Regions from separate parts of the Agrobacterium sp. NPDC090283 genome, predicted to be linked through region 1. Evidence: riboswitches for the same ligand, from Rfam matches in the RefSeq annotation. Region 1 holds a riboswitch; each other region holds the start of a gene.
The links. Region 1 has a riboswitch for cobalamin ahead of bluB (5,6-dimethylbenzimidazole synthase). Riboswitches for the same ligand answer to the same signal wherever they lie in the genome.

Region 2: it holds a riboswitch for cobalamin, as region 1 does, so the genes downstream of both, ACIQUH_RS00055 (CbtB domain-containing protein) here and bluB (5,6-dimethylbenzimidazole synthase) in region 1, are expected to answer to the same signal.
Region 3: it holds a riboswitch for cobalamin, as region 1 does, so the genes downstream of both, nrdH (glutaredoxin-like protein NrdH) here and bluB (5,6-dimethylbenzimidazole synthase) in region 1, are expected to answer to the same signal.

The regions. Positions count from the first base shown of each region.
Region 1 is NZ_JBIVYG010000013.1:80,014-83,369, reverse strand. It holds gene ACIQUH_RS18560 (glyoxalase superfamily protein) at 210-587, opposite strand; gene ACIQUH_RS18555 (hypothetical protein) at 780-1,610, shown strand; cobalamin riboswitch at 1,696-1,880, shown strand; gene bluB (5,6-dimethylbenzimidazole synthase) at 1,977-2,690, shown strand; gene ACIQUH_RS18545 (hypothetical protein) at 2,758-3,356, opposite strand, start outside.
Region 2 is NZ_JBIVYG010000001.1:6,722-10,077, forward strand. It holds gene ACIQUH_RS00045 (c-type cytochrome) at 1-222, shown strand, start outside; gene ACIQUH_RS00050 (c-type cytochrome) at 312-1,232, shown strand; cobalamin riboswitch at 1,371-1,607, shown strand; gene ACIQUH_RS00055 (CbtB domain-containing protein) at 1,767-1,949, shown strand; gene ACIQUH_RS00060 (CbtA family protein) at 1,961-2,671, shown strand; gene ACIQUH_RS00065 (hypothetical protein) at 2,676-2,990, shown strand; gene ACIQUH_RS00070 (type 1 glutamine amidotransferase family protein) at 3,160-3,356, opposite strand, start outside.
Region 3 is NZ_JBIVYG010000008.1:25,555-28,910, reverse strand. It holds gene nrdE (class 1b ribonucleoside-diphosphate reductase subunit alpha) at 1-1,039, opposite strand, end outside; gene nrdI (class Ib ribonucleoside-diphosphate reductase assembly flavoprotein NrdI) at 1,027-1,425, opposite strand; gene nrdH (glutaredoxin-like protein NrdH) at 1,438-1,659, opposite strand; cobalamin riboswitch at 1,967-2,191, opposite strand; gene ACIQUH_RS13410 (nucleoside triphosphate hydrolase) at 2,325-2,954, opposite strand; gene ACIQUH_RS13405 (ATP-binding cassette domain-containing protein) at 2,951-3,356, opposite strand, start outside.

The DNA of each region.
Region 1 (3,356 bases):
AAGGTGCGGCAAATTTCTTCTCCCCGCCGGGGAGAAGGTGGCCCGAAGGGTCGGATGAGGGGGCTAGCTCTCGATCTATCTCGACCCTCACCCCCTCATCCCGCTGCCGCGGACTTCTCCCCGGCGGGGAGAAGAAACAAGTGGCATGCGCCCGGTCCACGGCGCGGATATGTGAATGGCGCGGAGAGCACCCGCGCCGCTTCCTTACCTTAAATAACCTGCCCCACATCGATGCGGTTGCCATCCGGGTCTTCGAACACAAAGGCGCGCAGGCCATAATCCTTGTCCTGCAGCCCCTTGATGATGCGCAGCCCCTGGCTCTTGCACAGCGCGTGCAGCGCATCGACATCGCTGACCATCATATGCGCGACATTGAAGGGCGCTGCCTTGTGGGTGGGCTGCAATGTCAGGTGCAGCTCGGCATTGCCCTGTTTGAGGATCATGAAACCGACGGGGGTGCCGTTTTCGAAGGTCTTTTCGAAGCCCAGCACGCCAACGTAAAAATCATGGGCCTTTTCGATATTCCTGACAGGAAGCATGGCGGCGATCCGCCCGAAGCGGATGCCGTGATCGGCGATGGTATTCATCGCGGAACCTCGGATCTGGGAGAAACGGCAGGCGGCGCGGACGGTGCCGGGGCGCGGGCGTTTTTTCCGGTTTGAATTTGCAGGACGGTGCCTGCCGCCCTAGGATCATAATCGAGGCGATGGCGGATGCAAACGGAATGTCTCTATTGCCGAGCGCCTTGAGCGAGAACACAGACACGCCCGGGAGGCAGAATGCGCAGCTCCATCGAAATCTTCAACATCCGCACCCGGCAGATGCGGGTGGTGTGGCAGACGCCTGATCTCTTCGAAGCGCCGAACTGGTCGCCGGATGGAAAATACCTGCTGTTGAACAGCGAGGGGCTGCTTTATCGCCTGTCTCTTTCCGGTAGGGCCGCGCCGGAAAAGGTCGATACCGGCTTTGCCGCGCTCTGCAACAACGATCACGGCATTTCGCCTGACGGTTCGCTTTATGCCATCTCCGACAAGGTGGAATTCGGCAAGAGCGCCATCTATCTCCTGTCCTCTATGGGAGGCGCACCGCGGCTGATGACGAGGAACCTTCCTTCCTACTGGCACGGCTGGTCGCCGGATGGGAAAAGCTTTGCCTATTGCGGCATTCGCGATCAGGTCTTCGATATCTATTCCATGGATGTCGAGACTGCCACCGAGACGCGGCTGACCCATGGCGAAGGCCGTAATGACGGTCCGGATTATTCGCCGGATGGTGCGTGGATCTATTTTAATTCCAGCCGCACCGGGCAGATGCAGATCTGGCGGGTGCGGGTGGACGGTTCCGCTGTCGAACGCATTACCGACAGCTCCTATGGCGACTGGTTTCCGCATCCGTCACCCAGAGGTGACAAGGTGGTGTTCGTCTCCTATGACGGCGACGTCTTCGACCATCCGCGTGACCTCGACGTGCGGGTGCGGCTGATGGATATGGATGGCGGCAATGCCGAGACGCTGTTCGAGCTTTTCGGCGGGCAGGGCACGATGAACTCGCCCAACTGGTCACCGGATGGGGATGAATTCGCTTATGTCAGGTACTTTCCGCTAGAGTGACGGGCAGGACGAGCGAAGGTGTGGGATCGCCCGTGGTCACTTTGCCGCACCACCGGCGGGATACTTGCATTTGCAAGTTTTTTTGCCCATAGGTTTTGGGTCAGGTGCCTGCCGTTGAGGCGGGAGAATCGGGAATTCGGTGAAAGACCGGAACGTGCCCAGCGCTGTGAGGCGGATGCCCTTTTTCTCATGCCACTGAAGTCATTCGGGAAGGCGAAAGGGGGCGGATGAAGCCGAGTCAGAAGACCGGCCTGGCAGGATAGACCGAACCGCGCGGACGGCGGCAGGTTGCTGAAGAGGCGCGTCGTGCATGCGAAAACCGGCATGGTTTCGGCAACCGCGCGCCCGCATTGTTGGGGTTAAACGATGCCGACCGATCCGTCCGCTGGCAATCCATTGCAAGCCAGTTCAAGCGATCATGCGCTTTCACCCGCCCGCCCGTTTTCCGGCGCGGAGCGCGAGGCGATCTATCGCGCCATCGAGACGCGGCGCGATGTGCGCGACCAGTTCCTGCCAGATCCGCTGCCGGACGCCCTTGTCGAGCGCCTGCTGAAGGCGGCGCATTCGGCGCCCTCGGTCGGTTTCATGCAGCCGTGGAACTTCACCCTCGTTACCGATGGCGCCGTGCGCCAGGCGGCATGGGTGGCCTTCAGCCGCGCCAATGAAGAGGCGGCGGCGATGTTTGCCGGCGAGCAGCAGGCGCTTTATCGCAGTCTCAAGCTTGAAGGCATCCGCAAGGCGCCACTCAGCATCTGCGTCACCTGCGATCCGACGCGGGGCGGCAAGGTGGTGCTGGGCCGCACCCACAATCCGCGCACGGATGTCTATTCCACCGTCTGCGCCATCCAGAACCTCTGGCTCGCGGCCCGCGCCGAAGGCGTCGGCGTCGGCTGGGTCAGCATTTTCCACGACAGCGACATTCGTATTATTCTTGGTATTCCCGACCATATTGAAATCGTCGCCTGGCTGTGCCTTGGCCGGGTCAACGAACTTTACACTGAACCGGAACTGGCGGTGAAAGGCTGGCGGCAGCGCGTGCCTTTGGAGGAACTGGTGTTCCGCAATCGCTGGGGCGGTTGACCGGGCGGCTCCACCCCTCCCGGACGAAACCGGGAAGGGTGGGCTTTGAAGGGTGGCTTTCGTCTCTTCAAACGACAGTGCAGTTAAAAAGATTGAGGATGGGGTGAATGGGGCTGGCGAGGCTGATCGCGCCGCTTGCACCCCAGAACAATCCGACGACATTATTGCCGGCGGTGTCGATGACGGCGCTGCCGCTATCGCCCGGCTGACTGAAGACCTCGCCGGCCCGACGCGGCGATATGCCGATCTGGTTGCGCATATTCGGCTGCTGTACGTCGTAAAAGCCGGAAACGACGCCATTGGTGATATTGGTCGTCACGCCCGATTTCGTGACATTCATGTTGAGCGCCGCAACGGCCGCCCCCAACGGCGAGGGGAGGTTGTAGATTGCGCCGATGGTGGCGAGCCGGCCATTCGCCGGGCTGGCGACAGCCGCATCGACGCCATAGGGCGTTCCCTGATAGACGATGTTGCCCCTCTGGAAAGCGACGATATTGGCGGCAAGATCGCCAAACCAGGTGCGTGCCGGTTGCGACACGTCATCGCCGATCTGGGCATTGTCCCGGCAGATGACATGGGCATTGCTCATGATCAGCGGTGCTCCGTTGGCGGCCCGGACGACCAGCCCGATGGTGCCGACGGTATCCGTCCAGGACCAGTAATCCG
Region 2 (3,356 bases), on a different contig from region 1:
TTCCCCGACCAGTTCCCCGCCGGCACCGAGACCGGCAGCGCGGCTGCTCCCGCCATCTGGGAAAATTTCGCGGACTTCAAGGCCAAGGCCGCCAAGCTCGGCACGGATGCGGACATGGTTCTCGCCAATCTCCCCACCGATCAGGCCGGCGTCGCCACCGCCATGAAGACGCTCGGCGCCGATTGCGGCACCTGCCACCAGACCTATCGTCTGAAGAAGTGATCGAATGATTCTGGAAACGCCGCTTCCCGGCGGCGTTTTCCCGGCGCGAAAGACGCCTGACCGGGTCAGGTGAGAATGGGGAGAGGGGTATGTCTTCCATCTGGACGAAACTCGTGGGCGGGGCCGTGGTCGCGGCCATTGCGGGCTACGGCATATTCGCCTGGGTCACTGCGCCTGAGCGGCAGGCGCCCAGCCACTGGGTGAGCCTTGGCGAGCCGGATCTCGCCAATGGCGAAACGCTGTTCTGGGCGGGCGGCTGCGCAAGCTGTCATGCCGCGCCCGATGCCAAGGGCGAGGGGCTGTTGACGCTTTCGGGCGGGCAGGCGCTGAAAAGCCCCTTCGGGACTTTTCATGTGCCCAATATTTCCTCCGATCCGCAGCATGGCATCGGCGGCTGGACGCTGGCGGAATTTGGCGATGCCATGACGCGCGGGGTGGGCAAGAACGGCGAACATCTCTACCCGTCCTTTCCCTATGCCTCCTATGCCCGCATGACGCAGAAGGACATCAACGATCTCTTCGGTTATCTGAAAGCCCTGCCGGCCAGCCAGAACGATGCGCCGGATCACGAGTTGCCGTTTCCTTTCAACCTGCGCATGGCGCTGGGCGGCTGGAAGTTCCTTTACTTCGATCCCTCGGCGCGGCCGCGCGTCGAGCTTGCCAATGCCAATGCCGAATTGCTGCGTGGCCAATATCTGGTGGAAGGACCCGGCCATTGCGGCGAATGCCACACGCCCCGTGATGCGCTCGGTGGCTTTGTGAAGGATCAGTGGCTGGCTGGCGGTCCCAATCCGGAGGGCGAGGGCCGCATTCCGGACATCACCCCCGGCTCGCAAAGCATCGGAAGCTGGGCCGAAGCCGATATTGCCAGCTATCTGGAAACCGGCTTCACCCCGGAATTCGACAGCGTCGGCGGCTCCATGGTCAAGGTGCAGCAGAACATGGCGCATCTGACGGCCGAAGACCGCGATGCGATTGCCGCCTATCTGAAGGCGATACCGGCGCGGTAGGGCCTGATACCTCTCCTCCGTCATCCTCGGGCTTGACCCGAGGATCCACCACCACGCCAGCCCATGGATCCTCGGGTCAAGCCCGAGGATGACGAACGAGAGGTGGGTAAGCGCCATTGACTCCCGACCCCGCCCATCGGATAACAATCCTGTGATGGTTCCTTCCGGACGTTCCGGAAGGTGAAAAGGGAACACGATAGGGAGCAATCCTCATTCGTGGCTGCCCCCGCAACTGTGAGCGGAGAGCCTGAAACGAAGTGCCACTGGCAGCCCTCTTGCCGGAAACCGCGGTTTCCAGGGCGAGGCTGATGCCGGGAAGGTGTTTCAGGTTTTGACCCGCAAGCCAGGAGACCTGCCATCACGGAAATGTCCATGCCGGCGGGGTGTCCGGAAGAGCGGAATGTCAGGGTGGCAAGATCAATGCTCCCTGTGTCAGTCTCGTATCCCCGTGGTGAAGTGTATCGCATGCGGTCCTGCGGCTTGTGCCGTTCGGTCGCGTCCAAGGGCGCGGGGTCGCGCCGGAGAGGGGTCACCATGTCCATCAACCAGAATACGGCCAATGCCGCCGTATCCGCAAAAACGGGCAGCTTCGCGCAATCGCTGACGGCGATCGTGCTGGGCCTGTTTGTCGTCGGTTTTGTCGGCTTTTCCCATGTGGAAGCCGTGCACAATGCCGCGCACGACACGCGCCATGCCAACGCCTTCCCCTGCCATTGAGGGGAAACGGCATGTCATCTTTTCGCAATATCGTCTTTACCGCCGTTCTCGTCGGTATTCTCGGCGGCTTCGCCGTGTCTGCCATGCAGGCGGTCAGTACCACGCCGCTCATCCTGCAGGCGGAAACCTATGAGAGCGCCGGCGAAGCGCCCCATAGCCATGATGCGCCGGCGCCCGGTGCCGCGGTTCCCGCCCATGAGCATAATGACGAAGCCTGGGCTCCGGCCGATGGTTTCGAGCGCACCGCCTATACCGTCGCCGCCAATGTGCTGACCGCTATCGGTTACGCGCTGGTGCTGACCGGTCTCATCTCGCTGCGCGGCACCAATACCGGCTGGCGTGAAGGCCTTCTCTGGGGCGTCGCCGGCTTTGCGGCCGTCATGCTCGCCCCGATGATCGGCCTGCCGCCGGAACTGCCGGGAAGCCCGGCCGCCGCGCTTGAGGCAAGGCAGATCTGGTGGCTCGCAACCGTTGCCGCAACCGCGGGCGGCATTGCGCTCATCGCCTTCCGCCGCGAACCCTGGGCGGTTCTGCTGGCGCTGGTGTTGATCGTCGCGCCCCATGTGGTGGGTGCGCCCCTGCCGCCGGAAGGCGAACATGCGCTGGCGCCGCTGCCGCTCGAGCGTCAGTTCATCGTCGCCGCCACCATCACCAGCTTCGTCTTCTGGGCCCTGATCGGCACGTTGAGCGCGTTTTTCCTGAAGCGCTTCCAGCAGGCTTGAAACCATGCAGGACGCAGCGCAATGGAGTGAGGAACTCGATGCGCTACGTTTTGCCGTTCCCGGTCACGGCGCTTTCTGCGCCGTGCACCGCCTTGCCTTCAAGGCGCTCCTTGGGGCAACACCGGGTCGCGAGGCGGCTCTCGCCTGTTTTCATGATCACGAGGCTGCCTTTATCGCTGCGGCGCTCAGCAAGATAAAACGTTCAAATTTGCCCGCCGGCCGCAGCCTGCATCTCAACAGCCGCGATATTCGCCGTGCGATCGCGGGTGAGGGCGATGCGTCGGCGGCGCGGGTGTGCCGGGTGCTTGATCGGCGGTAGTCATCGCTGTTCTCACCTCCGTCATCCCGGCCTTGAGCCGGGATCCAGTCAGCCCAAGTCCTTGGGCTGAAAAGACTCTTTTCGCCGCGCAGACGCGCGTCGGCTGGATTCCGGCTCAAGGCCGGAATGACGGAGAGAGCATATTAAAGACGGCAAAGGCCGGTCCGCCTCACCGGTGCTCCGCCGCAAAAACCTGAAGTTCCGCCTCGGCTTCCGGACCAAAGAGGCCGAGGTTTTTCAGAATTTCCACCGCGAAACTGACCGGCGCGCTGCCGGCCGCCGTGATGATGCCGCCATCGCTGACCGCTTTCGGCTGATCGCGATAAAGCGCCTCACCACGATAGGCCGGATAGGCCTTGTGCGATG
Region 3 (3,356 bases), on a different contig from region 1:
CGTGGTATTTTTCGCTGACCGAAATCTCGGTAAACGGCACACCATAGACCCGCTCCACATCATAGGGCGAGAACAGGTACATATCCTCGTTATTGCGGGCGAGTTCGAAGGTGATGTCCGGGATCACCACGCCGAGCGACAGGGTCTTGATACGGATCTTTTCGTCGGCATTTTCACGCTTGGTATCGAGGAAGCGCATGATGTCAGGGTGGTGAGCATGTAGATAGACCGCGCCGGCACCCTGGCGTGCACCCAGTTGGTTGGCGTAGGAAAACGAATCTTCCAGCAGTTTCATGACAGGAATGACGCCGGAAGACTGGTTTTCGATCTGCTTGATCGGCGCGCCAGCCTCGCGAATATTGGTCAAGGAGAGCGCCACGCCGCCGCCGCGCTTGGAAAGCTGCAGCGCCGAATTGATGGAGCGGCCGATGCTTTCCATATTGTCTTCCACGCGCAGCAGAAAACACGAGACCAGCTCGCCGCGGCTCTTCTTGCCGGCATTGAGAAATGTCGGTGTTGCCGGCTGGAAGCGGCCGGAAATGATTTCATCGACCAGATTGCGGGCAAGCTGCTCATCACCACGCGCGAGAGCCAGCGCCACCATGCAGACGCGATCCTCATAACGCTCGAGATAACGTTTTCCGTCGAAGGTCTTCAGCGTGTAGGAGGTGTAATATTTGAAGGCGCCCAGAAAGGTCGGGAAGCGGAATTTCCGGGCATAAGCCTCGTCATAGAGGTCGCGGACGAAATTGAAGGAGTACTGATCCAGCACCTCCTGCTCATAATATCCCTCCGTCACCAGATAATCGAGTTTTTCCCTTAGGTTATGGAAAAACACCGTATTCTGGTTGACGTGCTGGAGGAAATATTGCCGGGCGGCGAGGCGATCCTTGTCGAGCTGGATCTTCCCGTTCTCGTCATAAAGGTTCAGCATCGCGTTCAGTGCGTGGTAGTCCAGAGCCGCATCGAGCGGTTTCTGGCTTGCTGCTACCGGCTGTTTGGCGTCCTTGCGCAGCGCGCTCGAGGTCAGCGTGTCCAAAATCGTTCCAATCCATGTTTGACGTTGGCGACATCTTCCTCCGTGCCGAGAAGCTCGAAGCGATAGAGAAACGGCACTGCGCACTTGCGCGAGACGATATCTCCGGCGGATGCGAAAGCTGCGCCAAAATTCGTGTTGCCCGCCGCGATGACGCCGCGAATGAGATTTCTGTTGGAGGGCTCGTTCAAGAACCGGATAACCGGTTTCGGCACGGCCCCTTTTGTGCCGCCGCCCCCATAGGTGGGGGTAACGAGCACATAGGGCTCCGACACCTGAGGCACGTCATCCTCAGCGCCGAGCGGCAGGCGAAACAAACGCCGTCCCAGTTTCAGAAGGAAACGATGGGTGTTTTCAGAGCGGCTGGAATAATAGACGATCAGGCCCATCGCCCCACCGCCTCAGCTGATCGAGCCAATCATGTCAGGCCGGAAACCCGCCCAATGGCGTTCGCCGGCGACGACCACGGGAACCTGCATATAACCAAGGCCACGGACGTGATCGAGCGCGTCAGCATCCTCGGAAATATCGACAATCTCATAGGGAACGCCGATGCGGTCGAGGGCGCGGTACGTGGCGGTGCATTGGACGCAGGCGGGTTTGCTGTAAACGGTGACGGTCATAATTTCCCTTTCGAAGCCGATTTAGGACACGGCTCAACATTGCCGATTGCACTCGCAATCGGGTGGCGATGGATCTGTCATTCAGGCAAAACGTGCAGCTTGGAGAGTTCGTCGCATTCCAGGCGGAAACCGGGTTTCCTTTTCCTGGCGATCTTCAAGCCGCGGAAAATCACTCTCTACGCCGACGAGCGTAGCAACTCAAAAGAATGCACTGGCATGACTTCACCCCGAAGCTTGTTCTGGAGGGGGCAGAAAAGGGCGAACGCAAATCATTTGCGTCATACACCTTCCTCCGGACACCCCGCCCGTGGACGTTTGCGCTCAAGGCAGGTCTCCTGACTTGCGGGTCACAACATCTATCCCGGCCTTCCCGGAGCTTTCAGCCCCAGTGACCCAAATCGGAACGATGCTCACCGCTTACAGTTGCGGGGGCAGTTTCGGCCTTGCTCCGCCAGGATGGCGTTACGCACCGAATTCCCGTCTTAGCTCCCAATCCTTGCGAATCGGAAGAACCTCGAACACCACATATAGTATATGAGGAAATTTTCGCGTCAATGAATAGACACACAAAAGCCCCACCCTGTGGATCAAAAAGATTCAACACATGGTCAACAAAGGCTTAACGGCAAATGCGCTTTGCGGCTGAAGAACGGAAAAGCGTTAATCTATTCCCAGATATCGATGCGAATATCGGCGGGACGGGCGTTTTCGATCACCCTTTTTCCGTTGGGAAGATCGTTCTCGAATAGTTTGGCGTGGATTTGAGCGGCATCGAGACCATAGCCCAACCATCTGTTGCGCAGCCTCTCTTCCAGCACCGCGACGGAGGGACCCACAAGGATGGTGAGGTCGAAGCTCCTGGAAAGCGTCGTCCACGGCGCTTCGTTCAGCAGCAGGTAGTTGCCTTCGGCAAGGACGAAACGTGTTTCCGGTACGATAGCGCGGGCGGACGCAATGGCGATTTCGCGGGAACGGTCGAAAACCGGGACAAGGACTTCCTGGCCGCCTTTACGAACGGCCGACACTATATCGAGGAAGCCGCGCACATCGAAAGTTTCGGGCGCGCCCTTTCGCGACAGCAGCCCCCGCTCCTCAAGAATACCGTTATCCATATGGAAGCCGTCCATCGGCAGAACGGCGGCCGTCTCGCCGCGCGTGAGCAAAGCATCACAAAGGGCGTCCGCCAGCGTGGATTTGCCGGCCCCAGGGGGACCGGCTATGGCAACGATAAAACGGGATCTACCTTCTGCCCGCCGAAGAACATCCTCGACGATCGTTTCAAGCTTCAGCGTCATGCGGCAAGCGTTTCCTTCGGCGCTTCCTTGGCACCGGTCATGAAGGCGACGGCATCCGACATCGAATAGTCCTTCGGATTGATGACGCACAGGCGCTTGCCCAGCCGGTGAATATGGATGCGATCCGCAACCTCGAAGACATGCGGCATGTTATGCGAGATCAGGACGATCGGCAGGCCACGGGACCGTACATCGAGAATAAGCTCCAGAACACGCCGGCTTTCCTTAACGCCGAGTGCTGCCGTCGGCTCGTCGAGGATGACGACCTTGGAACCGAATGCCGCCGCACGCGCCACGGCCACACCCTGGCGCTGGCCACCGGAGAGGGTTTCCACCGCCTGATTGATGTTCTGGATCGTCATCAGGCCGAGTTCCGACAGCTTCTCGCGAGCGAATTTTTCC